4 regions of the Streptomyces glaucosporus genome follow, and region 1 is predicted to be linked to each of the others. Evidence: riboswitches for the same ligand, from Rfam matches in the RefSeq annotation. Region 1 holds a riboswitch; each other region holds the start of a gene.
The links. A riboswitch is a leader RNA that binds a small molecule or an ion and turns the genes downstream of it on or off. The one in region 1 is predicted to bind cyclic di-AMP.

Region 1 (2,193 bases):
TGGAGCCGACGGCGCCGATCTGCTGGCCGACGCTCACCTTCTGGCCTGCGGCGACCGACATCGAGGACAGGTGGCCGTACTGGCTGTAGCGGCCGTCGTCGTGGCGGATGACGACCTGGTTGCCGTACGCGCCGCCCCAGCCCGCGGAGACCACGGTGCCGTTGGTGACGGCCTTCACCGGGGTGCCGGTGCCGGCGGCGAAGTCCTCGCCGGTGTGGCCGTTGGACCAGCGGGCGCCCGCGGCCTTGTAGGAGCCGGACGGGGCGGCGTTCACCGGGGCGGTGTAGCCGGCGGAGGCGTTGGCGGAGGCGCCGCCGCTGCGGTCGGCGCGCTCGGCCGACTGCCGCGCGGGCTCGGGGTTGGTCTCGGCCTTCTCGACCTTCTGCTCGGCCTTCGCCTCCGGCTTGGCCTCCGGCTTGGCGGCGGCCTTCTGCTGGACGGCAGTGCCGCCCAGGGAGAGCTCCTGGCCCGGGTGGATCACGTTGGGGTCGGCGCCGATGACCTGGCGGTTGTCCTCGTAGACCTCCTGCCAGCCGCCCGCGATGCCGTGGGCGTCGGCGATCTTGAACAGGGTGTCGCCGCCGACGACCCGGTACGAGGTGGCTTCCTCGGCCCGCTCGGCGCGGTCGGCCCGCTCCGGCCGGGCCTGCTCGGCCTCGGTCTCGTTCCCGGCCTCGGGCGCGGACTCGGGCTCGGGAGCCTGCTGCTCCTGGGCGGCCGGGGCCTGCTGCTCGTCCGCCTCGCCCTGTCCGTCGGGGGAGACGGCGGGGGCGGGGCCGCCCTTGGTCAGACCGGCCTTGACCGAGCACACCGGCCAGGCGCCCGGGCCCTGGCCGTCCAGGACCTTCTCGGCGACGGCTATCTGCTGGTCCTTGGTGGCCAGGTCGGCGCGGGGGGCGTACTGGGTGCCGCCGAAGGCCTCCCAGGTGCTCTGCGTGAACTGCAGGCCGCCGTAGAAGCCGTTGCCGGTGTTGATGCTCCAGTTGCCGGTGCTCTCGCACTGGGCGACTCGGTCCCAGGTGTCGACGGAGGCGGCGTTGGCGTTGCCGGCGGCCATCAGGGGCAGGGCCACACCGGCGCCGCCCACGGAGATGGCCAGGGACAGGCGGGCGAGGCGGCTGTTACGGGCACGACGATGACGTCCGCGTGCGGACATACGGGGCTCCTCTCCTACGCCTGCGAGGTGAGCTGTCGGGTTCGGGCTGGAGTTGCCCGGCCGTGTGGGCCACGACCTCCGGGTCGTGACACGGCTTCACCCCAAGCCGTCCCGTGCGGACACGGTCCGGCGCTTACCTTGGGTCCCCCGCTCCTGCCGATGACGGGTGTGGATGGTCCAGCCCGCTGCCGTCGGCAGGACTCGGCGTACCGACAGCGGGCCCGCCGCACATTCGTACGGCGCGGCCAGAACCGTAAACAGAACGTTTCCGCCATAACAAGCCGATGGGTCACAGGAAGCCCGTTTCGCAGCTATTGCCTGCGTCTCATTCGCGACCGTGCGTGACGGATCCGTCCACGCGGAGTGAGATCAGACGGCCCTGACAGCTCGTCATATCCCTTTTGTGACCAGGGGGTATGACAGAGCGGGACCTCCGGCCGCACGGAGTGCGACGGGCTCGGAGATCCCGCTCGTGAGTTGCGTCACCGACAGGGGTTCGGCGTCATCCGTCCAACTGCCCGATGGTGGCGATCGACGGGCCGCGCCGGGCCTGTTCGTCCCGGGCCACGGCCTCCGCGTCGCGGAGGACCCGCACCGCGTTCTCCCAGGTGAGCTTGGCCAGATCGGCCTCGGACCAGCGACGGTCCAGCAACTCGGCCACCAGGTTCGGATATCCGGACACATCACCCAGATCGGACGGAGTGAAGGCCGTGCCGTCGAAGTCGCCGCCGATGCCGACGTGGTCGATGCCCGCGACCTCGCGCATGTGGTCCAGGTGGTCGGCGACCGTCGCCGCCGTCGCCACCGGGCGCGGGTTGGCCTCCTCGAAGGCCCGCTGGACCTCCCGGCCCCGCTCCGTGCCGTCCAGGGGGTGGAGACCGTGGGCGCGCATGTTCTCGTCGGCGGCCTCGGTCCAGGCCACGGCGGCGGGAAGGACGAACTTCGGCACGAATGTGGCCATCGCCACACCGCCGTTGGCCGCCAGGCCCTCCAGCACGTCGTCGGGGACGTTCCGCGGGTGGTCGCACACCGCGCGG
Region 2 (2,193 bases), on a different contig from region 1:
TGCGCACCCTGGCCGAGGAGGGCCTCACCGACGCGGAGCGGGACGCGGCCGTGCAGAACCTGGTGGGTGTCGCCCCGCTGCGGTACGAGACGGCGGCGGCCGTGGCCGACACCCTCGCCGATCAGGTGGAGCAGCACCTGCCCGACGACTACCAGGCGCAGCTCTACGCCCGCCTCGCCGAGACCGGCACCGTGGAGGCGACGGCGGCGGTCGTCGCCGCCTTCCCGGCCGACCGCCTGGTGACGGTCCTGGTGGGGGACGCGTCACAGATCGCCGGCCCGGTGCGGGACCTGGGGATCGGAGAGGTGACGGTCGTCACCGACTGAGGGGGAGCCGGACGATCCGGTGGTGACGGCCGTCACGGCCCGGAAGGGGTCGCGGCGCGCCCGGGGTGACGGCCGTCACGGGTTCAAGAGGGCCGCGGCACACCGGAGGTGACGGCCGCCACATCGGGGAAGTGGCGGCCGTCACGTTCGGGCGGCCGGCAAGTCCCCTCAGGACCGGGGCCCTTGGTGTGCTTGTCATATCAAGGGCCTTTGTCATGGGCGGATTGGCGCTTCCGGTGGAAGCGGGATGTGGCATGAGATACAAAATGCCCGATTTGTTTGCTTGCTCAAGCGTGGCCGTTTAGCTTCGAATCCGTTGGCCGTCAGAAGCGCCCACGTCCGTGGCCGCCGGCCTGCGCATCGCCGAGTCCCCCGTCTGGGGGAGCCGGGGACCCACCCTCCGCCTCCAGCGCGCGAGGGGTATCCCACCGGGGTGAATCGAGCCGAGTGCTCGTAGGAGACCTTCCTGCTCCGAACCCGTCAGCTAACCCGGTAGGCGACACGGAAGGAAAGGAGCACGCCGCACATGGCGTTCACCCGTGCCACCGAGAAGGTCACCGAGAAGGTCACCGCCTTCACCGGGAAGCTCTCCGAGAAGCACCAGCTCTCCGGCCGCGCCGTCCGCACGGGCGCCGGCCTGCTGGGAGCCGCCACCCTCGCCGCCACCGGCGTGGTGGGCACCATCGCCACCCCCGCCGTCGCCGACTCGGGCGACACCCACAAGACCTACGCCCTGGGCTTCGCGCAGGCGATGGCCGTCGGCGACACGATCGCCGACGACGTCCGGGCCCAGGCCGAGGCGCAGCAGCGCGCGGCCGACGTCTCGCGCGAGAAGGCCGAGGAGATCGCCGCCGCCAAGGCCGCCAAGGCCGAGAAGGTCGCCAAGGAGCGCGAGGCCGCGCGCAAGGCCGCCGCGGCCGAGGAGGCCGCCCGGGAGCGCGCCGCGACCGAGGAGCGCCGCGCCGAGCGGGCCGCCGAGCGCCGTGCCGCGAGCGGTTACGTCGACCCGGTCGCGGGCGTGAACACCACCACCCTGTACAAGCAGGCCGGCGCCTCCTGGTCCTCCGGCACGCACAGCGGCGTCGACTTCGCCGCCGCCTCCGGCACCCCCGTGCGGGCCGTGGGCCCGGGCACCGTGGTGACGGTCGGCTGGGGCGGCGCGTACGGCAACCAGGTCGTCATCCGCCACGACGACGGCCGCTACACCCAGTACGGCCACCTGTCCGCCACGAGCGTGAGCCCCGGCCAGCGGGTCGAGGGCGGCCGGCAGATCGGCGCGGTCGGCTCCACCGGCAACAGCACCGGTCCGCACCTCCACTTCGAGGCCCGTACCGGCGCCTACTACGGCTCCGACATCGACCCGGTCGCCTACCTGGCGGCCAAGGGCGTCGACGTCCGCTGATCCCCGGACGGGACCCCGGAGCGACACGGACGCGACCGCGGAGATCGAGCGCCCCCGGCCATACGGCCGGGGGCGCCTCCGCGTCCGGCGGGCCCGCGCCGGGAGGCATGTTTTCCGCCTGTTCTCCGGTGGGCATCGGAATTTCCGTGGCGGTGGAATACAGTTCGAGTCTGCGGAGCCATCGGAAACGCGGAGACGACGGCGGAGGTCGGCCCATGCGCATTTCGGCGCACATGGTGTGCACTGCGGTCCGCGACGACATCGTCTCCGGCTTCTTCCCGCCCGGCGCCCGGCTCACCGAGGAACTGCTCGGCAGGCGCTACGGCGTCTCGCGGATCCCGGTGCGCGAGGCGCTGCGCACCCTGGAGTCGGAGGGCTTCGTGACCACCCGCCGGCACGCGGGCGCCTGCGTCGCCGAACCCACCGAGCAGGAGGCGGCCGACCTGCTCGACGTCCGGGCCCTGC
Region 3 (2,193 bases), on a different contig from region 1:
TCTCGGGCATGCACATCCGCTGACGTCCCACCGGGCCGCCGCTCCCCGGCGGCGGCCCGGCCTGGTTCGCTCCCGCTCCTCCGCCCGCCGCACCGTCCGGCGGGCGCCGTCCACGGCTGTCGCGGCCCGCGGTGACCGTCCCCCGGGGGTCCGCGCGGCACCGCTGCCGGGGCCGGATCCAACGCGGACCCCGGCGGGGGCCGGGGGCGCGCCGGCCCGGGGCGGCCGGGACCTCCCCGCCGGCCCCTTCCCCGTGTCCCCCGTTCCGGTGGCGGCCGCGACGCGCCACCGCGTCGACACCTCACGGCCGGGAACCGGTCCCGCCCGGCGCACCGCCGCCCGCCGCACACTCCGGTTCCGCCCCCTTCCCGCTCCGGACCCGCCCGCCGGCAGCTCCCGGTCCGCCCGCGACCCGGCCGCCGTCCGCACGGCCCCTCCGGCAGGAGCGCCGGCGCCGCGAGGCCCCTGGGCGGACCCGGCGGGAAGACCCGCCCCCCGGCGCCGCGGACGTCTTCGCCGCCGCGAACCGCATTCGTCCCGGCGTGCCCGGCCTCCCGCCCCGGACCCCGCGGCGGCACGCGGACCCGCGCGGGTCACCCGACACGAGGACGGCCATTCGAGCTGATCACACCGGCGCGCCCGGTTCCGGGAGCCAGCTCCCGCCGGGCCGCCGCACTGCCGGAGAGCTCCCGGCAGCCGCTGCTCAGAGGCCGTGTCAGGGCACAATGACCGGGGCCGTGGAGACGCTCGGGACTCCGGACGCACAGAAGTGAACAAATTCACAGATACCGTCAGATCTCCCAACAAAGCGAGTTCTTGACGCACTATCCGTAGACGAGGCAAGTCCCCGCCACCGGGCGGGGCGCCCGGGCGGACGCCGAATCCTGCCGCCGTCCGGGTGAGAGACGGACCATGACGAATCGGCAGGAGCGGGAGACCCAAGCAGGACCGGGCCGCGCACGACGCGGCCCTTGGGGTGAAGCCACATCAGGTGGCCGGGCAACTTCGCCGGCCCGAACCCGACAGGTCATCTTTCGCAGGCGGATGACGAAGGGTTAGTTCATGTCCGCGTATCCGCGCATACCTGGACTCGTGTCCCGGGCAGCCGTCACCTCCGCCGTCACCGCCGCGACGCTCGCGGGGACGGCGCTGGTCCCGGCCGCCACCCCCGACGCCGAGGCGCTGACCCCGGCCGGCAAGGCACTCAAGGTAGCGGCCTCCAAGAAGGGGGCGCCCTACCAGTACGGCGCCGCCGGGCCGAACCGCTTCGACTGCTCGGGACTCACCCAGTACTCCTACAAGAAGGCGGGCAAGAAGCTGCCGCGCACCGCGGCGGCCCAGTACAACCGCACCAAGCACATCTCCGCCAAGTCCCGGAAGAAGGGCGACCTGGTGTTCTTCCACTCCGGCGGCAGCGTCTACCACGTCGGCATCTACGCCGGCGACGGGCGGATCTGGCACTCCCCGAAGCCGGGGAAGACCGTCCGCAAGGAGAAGATCTGGACCAAGAGCGTGCGGTACGGGCGCGTGAAGTGACCCCGGGCCGGGCTCGACGGACCCGGTGACGGCGCGCCGCGGACATCCGTCCGCGGCGCGCCGTCGGCACGTTCGGCCCCGGTTCGGCTCTCCGCGATTCCGCCGGGGCGTGGAGCCGTTCCGCCGCACCGCCCGGACGGGCGGGCTCGCCCCCATGAGACTTCTGGTACTGGGCGGAACGGAGTTCGTCGGCCGGGCGGTCGCCGAGGAGGCACTGGCCCGGGACTGGCAGGTGACCGTCTTCCGCCGGGGACAGCACGCCGCGCCCGCCGGCGCCGCGGAACTGCTGGGCGACCGCACGGCCGACGGCGGTCCGGACGCCCTGGGCGATCTCCCCGTGCCGGACCGGTTCGTCCTTGCGGTCGGACCGCACCAGGTGGGCGCCGGGCCGTTCGGCGATGCAGGCTTCGAACTCCCGCCCGGCGAAGCCCTTGTCGGCGAGGATTGCCTGCCCGGTGCGGATCAGGCGGTGGTCGCGCTCCGGCAGCGCGGCCATCACCTCGCGCTCGCCGGGTTCGGGGTGGGCCAGGCACCAGGTGACGGGCATGCCCTCGGCGGTGGTGACCAGGTAGAGCCGCCGGCCCCAGAAGAACCGGGGGTGGCCGCGGCGGTATCCGTAGCCGGCGTGCCCGGCCAGGCCGGAGCGTTTGACCGTCT
Region 4 (2,193 bases), on a different contig from region 1:
GCACGGCCGGCTCCGGTGACGCCGCCGGCGGCTCCGGCGGCGCGGGGAGGGACGCGGAGGCGGACCCGTCCGGCGGGAAGCCGGCGGACGGGCCGGAGGAGAGGACCGCCGGGTCCGGCGCCGGGACGCGCGGCGACGCCGCCGACCGGGAGGCGGGCACCGGCAGGCACCGCGGCGAGCGCGACCCGCGGGAGCTGGAACTGGAGGCGGCCGAGCGGACGGACGGCCGGGAGGCCGCACGGGACGAACGGTCCGGCCCGGAGGCCGGGCGCACGGACCGCTCCGCCGAGCGCGCCGACGGCGAGGGCCCCCTGACGGCGGACGGGGGCTACCGCGTCCAGCCCGGGGACTCGCTCTCGGCGATCGCACTGGAGCACGACGTGCGAGGCGGCTGGACGGAGTTGTACGAGACCAACAGGGAAGTCGTGGGCGACGACCCGGACCTGATCCTCCCGGGGCAGGAGCTCGCCCTCGGCTGAGGACGGGGCCGCGGAATGACCCTCCTGGGCTATTGCGGCGTGTCCTTCCTGTCCGGCCTAACGTGCTGTGTCTGACCTGCGCGATTCATCCTTGTTCGCATCAAGAAGGGTGAATGCTTGGTTTCTGACATGCTTTGAGGTGTATGCCCGGGTGTGCTTACCGTCTTCTCGCTCGCACCGCGAGTGCCACCGACCGCAGCGCCGAATCCTGCCGGCGGCCGGTGGCCAGTCGTCGCGTCAGCGCCGATGGCAGGAGCGGGGGAACCAGGTAGGCGCCGCCGAGGTCCGCACGGACCGGAGCGGCTCGGGGTGAAGCCGAGCGGGGACGTCCGTTCCCGTCCGGCCGGGCTGCTCACGGTCCGAACCCGACAGCTCACCTCGCAGGCGTCGGTGAGAAGGACGTCCATGCTGTTCACCGGCAAGCGTCATGACAGTCGTACCGCCAAGGCGGTCCGCGCGGCCGCGCTGACCGGCGCCGCGGGTGCGGCGATCGCCGTTCCGCTGTCGGGCGCGCAGAGCGCGTCGGCGGCGTCCGTGGACACCTGGGAGCGGGTGGCCCGGTGCGAGTCCGGCGGCAACTGGTCCATCAACACCGGCAACGGCTACTACGGCGGCCTCCAGTTCGCGCAGGCGAGCTGGGAGGCCGCCGGCGGTCTCCGGTACGCCCCGCGCGCCGACCTGGCCACCAGGGACCAGCAGATCGCCGTCGCCGAGCGCCTGCTGGCCATGCAGGGACCGGGCGCCTGGGGCTGTGCGGAGGAGGGCGGCCTCACCGCCGACGGGCCGGCGGCCGAGGTGGACCCGGACGGCGGCTCCGACGGCGGCCGGAAGGGGCACTCCCGGTTCCAGGCCCGGTCGCAGACCCGGTCGCAGGCTCAGGGCCAGTCCCGGTACCGGTCCCGGCCGGCGTCCCGGGCCGGCGGCCACGACGGGCGGGACGGGCGGCGGGCCGGGGACCGCGACAAGGCCGGGGCCGGGGACCGCGACAAGGCCGGGGCCGGCACCTACACCGTGCGGGCGGGGGACACCCTGCGCATGATCGCGGCCGAGCACGGCACCACCTGGCAGCAGCTCTACGAGGCGAACAGGGACGTGGTGGGCGACGACCCCAACCTGATCTTCCCGGGCCAGAAGCTCCGCGTCTGACGCGCGGGGCGCCCGCCCGGTCCGCGACCCGGCGGCGCCAACCCGGTGCGGTGTGTCACCCCTCTTGCGGAGGACGCCCCGCACCGGGTTTATTTAATTTGGAAACAAATTGCTCGTCCCTCTCCTGAGCTGCGCTTTCATCCGCCGTTAAGCCGTACGGCATGGGCTGTCGGCCGGGTCGCGCGCACGGTGCGGATAGGCTCAGGGGGCTGAGACCCGAGACACATGCCCGACATACACGAAGGAGATCCTCGTGCCGTCCATCGACGTCGTAGTGGCCCGCGAGATCCTCGACTCGCGAGGCAACCCCACGGTCGAGGTCGAGGTCGGCCTCGACGACGGCAGCACCGGCCGTGCGGCCGTCCCGTCCGGCGCCTCGACCGGCGCCTTCGAGGCCCTGGAACTGCGTGACGGAGACAAGGGCCGCTACGGCGGCAAGGGCGTCGAGAAGGCCGTCCTCGCCGTCATCGAGCAGATCGGCCCGGAGCTGGTCGGGTACGACGCCACCGAGCAGCGCCTGATCGACCAGGCGATGTTCGACCTGGACGCCACCCCGGACAAGTCCTCG

Region 2: it holds a riboswitch for cyclic di-AMP, as region 1 does, so the genes downstream of both, ABD358_RS13465 (M23 family metallopeptidase) here and ABD358_RS25130 (transglycosylase family protein) in region 1, are expected to answer to the same signal.
Region 3: it holds a riboswitch for cyclic di-AMP, as region 1 does, so the genes downstream of both, ABD358_RS08305 (C40 family peptidase) here and ABD358_RS25130 (transglycosylase family protein) in region 1, are expected to answer to the same signal.
Region 4: it holds a riboswitch for cyclic di-AMP, as region 1 does, so the genes downstream of both, ABD358_RS02175 (transglycosylase family protein) here and ABD358_RS25130 (transglycosylase family protein) in region 1, are expected to answer to the same signal.

What each region holds. Positions count from the first base shown of each region.
Region 1 is NZ_BAAATJ010000032.1:29,737-31,929, reverse strand. It holds gene ABD358_RS25130 (transglycosylase family protein) at 1-1,156, opposite strand, end outside; cyclic di-AMP (ydaO/yuaA leader) riboswitch at 1,161-1,335, opposite strand; gene ABD358_RS25125 (dipeptidase) at 1,659-2,193, opposite strand, start outside.
Region 2 is NZ_BAAATJ010000010.1:141,369-143,561, forward strand. It holds gene ABD358_RS13460 (M16 family metallopeptidase) at 1-326, shown strand, start outside; cyclic di-AMP (ydaO/yuaA leader) riboswitch at 678-840, shown strand; gene ABD358_RS13465 (M23 family metallopeptidase) at 853-1,728, shown strand; gene ABD358_RS13470 (GntR family transcriptional regulator) at 1,944-2,193, shown strand, end outside.
Region 3 is NZ_BAAATJ010000005.1:104,989-107,181, reverse strand. It holds gene ABD358_RS08310 (acyl-CoA dehydrogenase family protein) at 1-23, shown strand, start outside; cyclic di-AMP (ydaO/yuaA leader) riboswitch at 904-1,058, shown strand; gene ABD358_RS08305 (C40 family peptidase) at 1,063-1,536, shown strand; partial or broken gene ABD358_RS08300 (NAD-dependent epimerase/dehydratase family protein) at 1,691-1,861, shown strand; partial or broken gene ABD358_RS28410 (transposase family protein) at 1,859-2,193, opposite strand, start outside.
Region 4 is NZ_BAAATJ010000002.1:7,030-9,222, reverse strand. It holds gene ABD358_RS02180 (transglycosylase family protein) at 1-479, shown strand, start outside; cyclic di-AMP (ydaO/yuaA leader) riboswitch at 711-881, shown strand; gene ABD358_RS02175 (transglycosylase family protein) at 885-1,625, shown strand; gene eno (phosphopyruvate hydratase) at 1,879-2,193, shown strand, end outside.